One region of the Stenotrophomonas sp. 57 genome, then DNA from elsewhere that is predicted to be linked to it. Evidence: riboswitches for the same ligand, from Rfam matches in the RefSeq annotation. Region 1 holds a riboswitch; the other holds the start of a gene.

Region 1 (3,986 bases):
GCGTGCTGGAGCGTTGGGCTGACATCCATGAAGGCCTGCTGCTGGACGTGGAAGTGCATGGCAAATGAGCGACTTCGCGTGCCAGCTGCCGCAGGGATGGGCCGGGCGGGCCCCACGCTGCACCGCGTGCCCAGTTGCGGATGAAACATTTTGCACTGCGCAAAAGCTGTGCTATCAATACATCCCATGAACGCAGCCCCCACCAGCTTTTACTGGTATTACTTTCCGAAGCCACTGGCGGAGGAAGGACTGCGCTCACCCTGAAGAAAGCTTCAGACGCATTCCCGAAAGCCGCCAGCGAACCTGGCGGCTTTTTTCATGTCGCCACGCTGGGGACCCCCAACGTTCCGGAGATCTCCCCCAATGCCCCCGCACACCGACGACCTGCGTATCCGCACCATCGAACCCCTGACACCGCCGGCCCAGCTGCTGGCGATGCTGCCCTGTGACGATGAAGCCTCCGACACCGTCAGCGCCTCGCGCGCGGCTCTGCACCAGATCCTGCATGGCCGTGATGACCGCCTGGCCGTGGTGGTGGGCCCGTGCTCGATCCACGACCCGAACGCCGCCATCGAGTACGCACAGCGCCTGAAGCCGCTGCGCGATGCGCTGGCCGGCGAACTGGAAATCGTCATGCGCGTGTACTTCGAGAAGCCGCGCACCACGGTGGGCTGGAAGGGCCTGATCAACGATCCGGACCTGGATGGCAGCTTCAGGATCGACAAGGGCCTGCGCATCGCCCGTGGCCTGCTGCGCGACATCAACAAGCTCGGCCTGCCCGCCGGTGTCGAGTTCCTTGACGTGATCTCGCCGCAGTACATCGCCGATCTGGTGGCATGGGGTGCCATTGGTGCGCGCACTACTGAAAGCCAGGTGCATCGCGAACTGGCGTCGGGGCTGTCGTGCCCGGTCGGCTTCAAGAATGGCACCGACGGCAACGTGAAGATCTCCGCCGACGCGGTGGGTGCCGCTTCGAATCCGCATCATTTCCTGTCGGTGACTAAGCAGGGTGGCACCGCCATCGTTTCGACCACCGGCAACCCGGATTGCCATGTGATCCTGCGTGGCGGCAAGCAGCCGAACTACGACGCGGGCAGTGTGGCCGAGGCCTGCCAGGCACTGGCCAAGGCCAGGTTGCCGACGCGCCTGATGATCGACGCCAGCCACGCCAACAGCCTGAAGAACCCCGAGAACCAGCCGAAGGTGATCGAGGACATCGCCGTTCAGTTGGAAGACGGGGAACAGCGCATCGTGGGTGTGATGATCGAGAGCCATCTGGTGGGTGGCCGCCAGGAACTGGTGGAAGGCCAGCCGCTGGTCTACGGGCAGAGCATCACCGATGGCTGCATCGACTGGGACACCACCGTGACGGTGCTGGAGCGACTGGCTGCGGCCGTGCGCGCCCGTCGCGAAGTGAAGGTGTCCGAAGCGGCCTGATGAAAGCCGCCTCACGGCGGCACGAGTGTGGATGGCGGCCAGCGCCTGCGGGGGTGCGGCCGCGATCAGGGCCGGTCGGAGTTGGAGACCGGCCCATCTGCACCGGCGATGCGCCTGGCGCTGCGCATGAGCGACAGCGCCAGGTACATCGCCGGGGTGGTGCAGGGCGCGAAGGGTAGCGCCGGGCCATGCCCGGCGAACACGCTATCGTTCAATGCACTTCGTCGTGATACACGAACTTCGGCATTTCCCAGCGGTAGTGGATCGCCAGCAGGCGCAACGCGAAGCCGCCGCCCAGGCAGCACAGGATCGCGGTGGCGTCGGCCACGCCCCAGTGCAGCAGCAACAGGTACGCCGCGCCGGTCAGCAACGCGATGATCGCGTACAGCTCCTTCTGGAAGATCAGCGGCACCTCGTTGCAGAGGATGTCGCGCAGCACGCCGCCGAACGCGCCGGTCAGCATGCCGGCGATCAGCACGATCGGCATCGCATGGCCCGCTTCGCGCGCAATCGAGCAGCCGATCAGGGTGAAGGCGATGAGGCCCAGGCCATCGAGCACCAGGAAGGTACGGCGGAAGTGGTGCATCCAGCGAGCCACCCATGTGGCGATCAGCGCCGCGCACACGGTGAAGCCCAGGTACTCGGGATGCTTCACCCAGCCCAGCGGATAGTGGCCGAGCAGGATGTCGCGCAGCGAACCGCCTCCGAGCGCGGTGACGCAGGCGATCATGACCACACCGAACAGGTCCATGCGGCGGCGGCCGGCGGCCAGGGCGCCGGTCATGGCTTCGGCGGAAATGGCGATCAGGTAGATGATGGACAGCAGCATGGGGCAGGCTCCGGGCGCGGTGGGGCCGGCCATGCGCCTATACCGCCACTGCCTGCGCAATGACGGGATGACGATGACCGGTGCCGCTCCCGCTGTCCTTTTGCCTGAGAGTTCAGCGGCGTAGGCCGCGTGCCCCTTCGGCGGATCGTCCCGGGCGTGCCCGGTGACCTCTCTCCAGCTCGGCGAGTCGAATGCATGGTTGGTGGGATTCCAGCCCACCGGCCTGAGCGATCATGGGAGCCTGCGCCTTCGGCGGGCGCCAGCGCGGCGCCTCTCTCCTGCATTCGGGCGCCAGTATATCCGCTGCAGTGCAGCACGGCATAATCCGGCCATGGCCCCGTCCCTCCGCCCGTGGTTCCTGTACCTGCTCGAATGCCGCGACGGCAGCTTCTACGCCGGTATCAGCACCGACGTGGACGCGCGTTTCGCCGCCCACCAGGCCGGCAAGGGCGCCCGCTACACCCGCGCCCGGCCGCCGCTGCGCATCCTTGCCGTGCGCGAGTACCCGGACCGCGCCGCCGCCTCGCGCGCCGAATGGCAGCTCAAGCAGCAGCCGCGCGAACGCAAGCTGGCCTGGCTGCAGGCGCCGGATCCCGCGCTTCTGTAGAGCCGAGCCCACGCTCGGCTTCTGTTCCGTCTGCACGATGCGGGGCCCGGGCATGGACTGGGCTCTACGGTAGATCCACGCCGTGCGTGGGTAGGCCTTGTCCATGCCATGATCGCCACACCCATCGACACATGGATCCGTCCGATGAAGAACCGCGGGATACTGCAGTTGGCTGCCTGCGTGGCCCTTCTGGCCTGCACCCAGGAACCATCGCCACCGCCACTGCAGCAGGGGCAGATCGGCACCGCCGCTGAGCTGGCCGCGTATGGCCCGAGGACACCCGAACCGATCCACCTGCGTCGTGACCGGGTCCCTCCCGATCTGATCGATCTGATCCCGTTCGCAGAAAGGTGGGGGATCGGCGATGACGTGCTTCGCAACGAAATGCAGGAGCGCGCCACTGACGCGGAAAAGCAGGCATTGGCGGATGCGCTGGCGGGGCGCCATGCGCGCATCACCACCTGGTTGGACAGCTTCCCGCAGGGGCAGCCCATGTCTGTAGAAGCCGCTGCGTTCATGTACATGCAGCTGGGCACCGACGAAATGGGCCTGATGCCGTAGATCCACGCCATGCGGGGATGCGGCTTGCACATGCCACGATCGCCCAGCCCTCAGCGCTGGAGACCCGGATGTCCACGATCGCCCTGTTGTTCGCCCTTTCCGTAGCCACAAGTCCTGCCGCCGACCCAGCCACCCTCGCGCCCACCGAAGCCACCTGCCACGACTACGTCGATGGCCAGCTGGAAGCCGACCCGCAGCGCGTCGCCCGTTCCCTGCATCCGGACCTGGCCAAGCGCGCGGTGCTCGGCGATACGCCCGACGAGCGGCTCAGGCCTGCGCCGCATGTCGAAGGAGGAACTGGTTTCGCTGACAAAGCAGGGCGCGCTGAAGACGCCGAAGGATCAATGGGACCGTCGCTGCACGGTGCTGGACTTGACCGGCAACGCGGCCTCGGTGCGGTTGGAAACCCCATGGTTCGTCGATTACTTCCACATGGGGCGCTTTGACCAACGCTGGGTCATCGTCAACGCGTTGTGGTACCCGAAGCCGAAGGCACAGTGAGCGATGCGTGCCGCCGGCAAAGCATGGATCTCCGTCGTCGTGCTAATCGCC
Region 2 (3,986 bases), 690 kb from region 1:
CGGGCAAGGGGAAGAACACCTTGATGCGCTGGTCCGGGCCTTCGGTCTTCATCCGCGCCACGTCGGCACCGGTGAACACCATGCGGTCCAGGGAAGGGGAAAGAACGCGGCGCTCCTTCAGCGCCACCTCGAACAGGCGGTAGGTCTGCTGCGCAGCCATGGGAACCTCATGCAACGACATCGGATCGGCTGGCTGTCGTGCATCCACGCACCGGCTGGCTGGAGTCGTCAGCCTAGTCCGGTCGTTCCTCGTCGCAAGCGTTGCGGGCATCGCGGCCCGCCCTACCCCTGCGCGCTGCTCAATGGCCCGTGCAGGCTGCCTGCGCTGCGCGTTCACGCTGGTGTTCCCAGTACCAGAACACGAAGCCAGCAGCGAAGAATGCGGCCTGCCCCAGCGCCAGGTGCAGCGGGCTGGCACTGAGCAGCGGCGACACCACGCCCGCCACCACCGTGCTGATCATCAGCTGCACGAAGGCCTGCAGCGACGACGCCAGGCCACGCTGGTGCGGGTACATGTCCAGCACCGCCAGGGCCAGGATCGGGAAGATCAGCGACATGCCCATGCCGCCCAGGAAGATCGGCAGCACCGCCCACGGCAGCACGAACTGCGGCGACAGCGCCACGTAGGCGACATTCAGCAGCGCCGACAGCGCGCACAGGCTGAAACCGATGGCGACCTGGCGTGTGGGCGTGGTGTGCCCGGCCATGCGCCCGGACAGGAACGAGCCGGTGGTCATGCCGCCGATGGTGGGAATGAACAACCAGGCGAAACCGCCCTCGCCTAGATGCAGGTGCTGCATCACGAACACCGGCGCCGAGGAGATGTACAGGAAGATGCCGCCGAAACCGATGCTGCCGGCCAGCGCCAGGCGCAGGAAGCGCGGGCTGAAGCCGATGCGCACGTAGTCACGCAGCAGCACGCGCGGCGACAGCGGCACCCGTGCCTCGACCGGATGGGTTTCCGGCAGGAAGCGCGCGGTGGCCGCAAGCAGGACCAGTGCGAAGACCACCAGGAACCAGAAGATCAGCGGCCAGCCTGCACCACTGAGCAGGATCCAGCCGCCGATGATCGGTGCGATGGCCGGGGCGATGCCGAACAGCATCGACACCTGGCTCATCAGCCGCTGCGCGTCATGGCCATGGTAGAGATCGCGGATCACCGCGCGGCCGACGATCATGCCGACACCCGCCGACAGGCCCTGCAGCGCGCGGAACGCCAGCAGCGTGGGCAGGTCGGTGGACAGCGCGCAGCCGACCGAGGCACCGACGAACACCACCAGACCGCCGAGGATCACCCGCTTGCGGCCCCAGGCATCGGACAGCGGGCCGTGCGCCAGGCTCATCAGGCCGTAGAACAGCAGGTACACGCTGATGGTCTGCTGCACCGCCACCTCGTCCACCGCCAAGCGCTGGGCCAGCTGCGGGAACGCCGGGAAGATGGTGTCGATCGAGAACGGGCCGAACATGGCCAGGCCGGCAAGCAGCAGGGCCATGCGGCGGGTGGAGGGGGCAACAGCGGCGGTCATGGAGGCAGCGTCCGGCAGGTCCGTGCGGGGCACGCACGGCGGGCGCCGGTCCCGCAGCAACGGGGACGGCGCCAGATGAATTCGGGTATCCGCCCATCATAGGTGGGGATTGCGCCTGACGCCATGCAGCACTGCACAAAACGCACGGCCGGGCCATCGGCCATTCAGGCGCGGCGGCACCGACCAGCAGCCGCTGGCCGGGCCCGCAAGGGGCTATAATCGGCGGGCAACACGGTGGGAGAAGCGGAACACCGCTGCCGAAGGCGCAACGCCCGTAATCGCTCAGGCCCGATACCACCCGTAACACAACTCTGGAGAGACCGGTTCGATCCGGCGCCGAAGGGGCACGAAGCTGCGGTTTTCCGCGCTTTTAAACTCTCAGGCAAAAGGACAGAGGGGCGCCCCGCAGACCGCCGACCGGCGGCTTGTGCCCGTGCGTGTGCCCTTTCCTGACGGATCCTTCGCCATGTCCCAGAACACCCCTTCCCTGCGTGAGCTCGAGCACCACAACGCGTTCGTCGAGCGCCACATCGGCCCCAACGACGCCGAGATCGCGCAGATGCTCGATGTCGTCGGCCACGCGTCGCTGGATGCGATGACCGATGCCATCGTGCCGGCCAAGATCAAGTCGCCGGCGCCGCTGGCGCTGCCGGAGTCGATGACCGAAGTGCAGGCACTGGCGAAGATCCGTGCCATCGCCGACAAGAACACCGTGCTGCGCAGCTTCATCGGCCAGGGCTACTACGGCACCCACACGCCGAACGTGATCCTGCGCAACATCCTGGAAAACCCGGCCTGGTACACCGCCTACACCCCGTACCAGGCGGAAATCTCGCAGGGCCGCATGGAAGCGCTGATCAACTTCCAGACCCTGTGTGCCGACCTCACCGGCATGGAAATCGCCAACGCCTCGCTGCTGGACGAAGCCACCGCCGCTGCTGAAGCGATGACCCTGGCCAAGCGCTCGGCCAAGTCCAAGTCGGACACCTTCTTCGTGCACGACGCCGTGCATCCGCAGACGCTGGAACTGCTGCGCACCCGCGCCGAGCCGATGGGCATCGTGCTGCGTGTCGGCACCCCGGCCGAAGCGCTGGATGCGGAAGCCTTCGGCCTGCTGCTGCAGTATCCGGATACCTTCGGCCAGGTGGGCGACTACAAGGCGCTGGTCGATGCCGTGCACGCACGTGGCGGCCTGGTGGCCGTGGCTACCGACCTGCTGGCCCTGACCCTGCTGGCCGCCCCGGGCGAATGGGGCGCGGACATCGTGGTCGGCAACAGCCAGCGCTTCGGCGTGCCGTTCGGCTTCGGTGGCCCGCATGCGGCGTTCATGGCCTGCCGCGATGCCTACAAGCGTTCGATGCCGGGCCGCCTGATCGGTGTTTCGGTCGATGCCCAGGGCAACCCGGCCTACCGCCTGACCCTGCAGACCCGCGAGCAGCACATCCGCCGCGAGAAGGCGACGTCCAACATCTGTACCGCGCAGGTGCTGCTGGCGGTGATGGCCTCGATGTACGCCGTTTACCACGGCCCGGAAGGCCTGACCCGCATCGCCCGCCGCACCCATCGCCTGGCCTCGATCCTGGCCGCAGCGCTGCGCAATGCCGGCGTGCAGGTCGGTGGCGACTTCTTCGACACCCTGCATGTCACCGGCGTGCACGCCGATGAGATCCACGTCAAGGCACGCGCTGCCGGTTACAACCTGCGCGCGATCGACAGCGACTCGGTCGGCATCAGCCTGGACGAAACCGCCACCCGCGCCGACGTGGTTGCGCTGGCTGCGGTGTTCGGTGCCCAGGCCGACGTCGACGCGCTGGACGCCAGCACCGCCGACGCGCTGCCGGCCGGCCTGCTGCGCCAGTCCGCGTTCCTGACCCATCCGGTGTTCAACACCCACCACAGCGAGCACGAACTGCTGCGCTACCTGCGTTCGCTGGCCGACAAGGACCTGGCGATGGACCGCACGATGATCCCGCTGGGCTCGTGCACCATGAAGCTCAACGCCACCGCCGAAATGATTCCGGTGACGTGGCCGGAGTTCTCGCAGATCCACCCGCTGGTGCCGGCCGACCAGGCGCTGGGCTACAAGGAACTGATCGATACGCTGGAAGCGATGCTGGTGGAATGCACCGGCTACGACGCGGTCAGCCTGCAGCCGAACTCCGGCGCGCAGGGCGAGTACGCCGGCCTGCTGGCGATCCGCGCCTACCACCGCTCGCGCGGCGAAGGCCACCGCGACATCTGCCTGATCCCGGATTCGGCCCACGGCACCAACCCGGCTTCGGCACAGATGTGCGGCATGAAGGTGGTGGTGACCAAGACCGATGCCAACGGCAACGTCGACGTCGAAGACATCCGCGTCAACGCCGAGAAGTACAGCGACCGCTTGGCCGCGATCATGATGACCTACCCGTCCACGCACGGCGTGTTCGAGGAAGAGGTGGTCGAGATCTGCGAGATCAT

The links. A riboswitch is a leader RNA that binds a small molecule or an ion and turns the genes downstream of it on or off. The one in region 1 is predicted to bind glycine.
Region 2: it holds a riboswitch for glycine, as region 1 does, so the genes downstream of both, gcvP (aminomethyl-transferring glycine dehydrogenase) here and QP512_RS18100 (trimeric intracellular cation channel family protein) in region 1, are expected to answer to the same signal.

What each region holds. Positions count from the first base shown of each region.
Region 1 is NZ_CP127407.1:3,936,396-3,940,381, reverse strand. It holds gene QP512_RS18110 (hypothetical protein) at 1-68, shown strand, start outside; gene QP512_RS18105 (3-deoxy-7-phosphoheptulonate synthase) at 364-1,437, shown strand; gene QP512_RS18100 (trimeric intracellular cation channel family protein) at 1,649-2,266, opposite strand; glycine riboswitch at 2,351-2,454, opposite strand; glycine riboswitch at 2,468-2,557, opposite strand; gene QP512_RS18095 (GIY-YIG nuclease family protein) at 2,598-2,873, shown strand; gene QP512_RS18090 (hypothetical protein) at 3,018-3,434, shown strand; partial or broken gene QP512_RS18085 (nuclear transport factor 2 family protein) at 3,503-3,935, shown strand; gene QP512_RS18080 (hypothetical protein) at 3,939-3,986, shown strand, end outside.
Region 2 is NZ_CP127407.1:3,245,715-3,249,700, forward strand. It holds gene QP512_RS15035 (siderophore-interacting protein) at 1-160, opposite strand, end outside; gene QP512_RS15040 (multidrug effflux MFS transporter) at 300-1,526, opposite strand; glycine riboswitch at 1,828-1,930, shown strand; gene gcvP (aminomethyl-transferring glycine dehydrogenase) at 1,993-3,986, shown strand, end outside.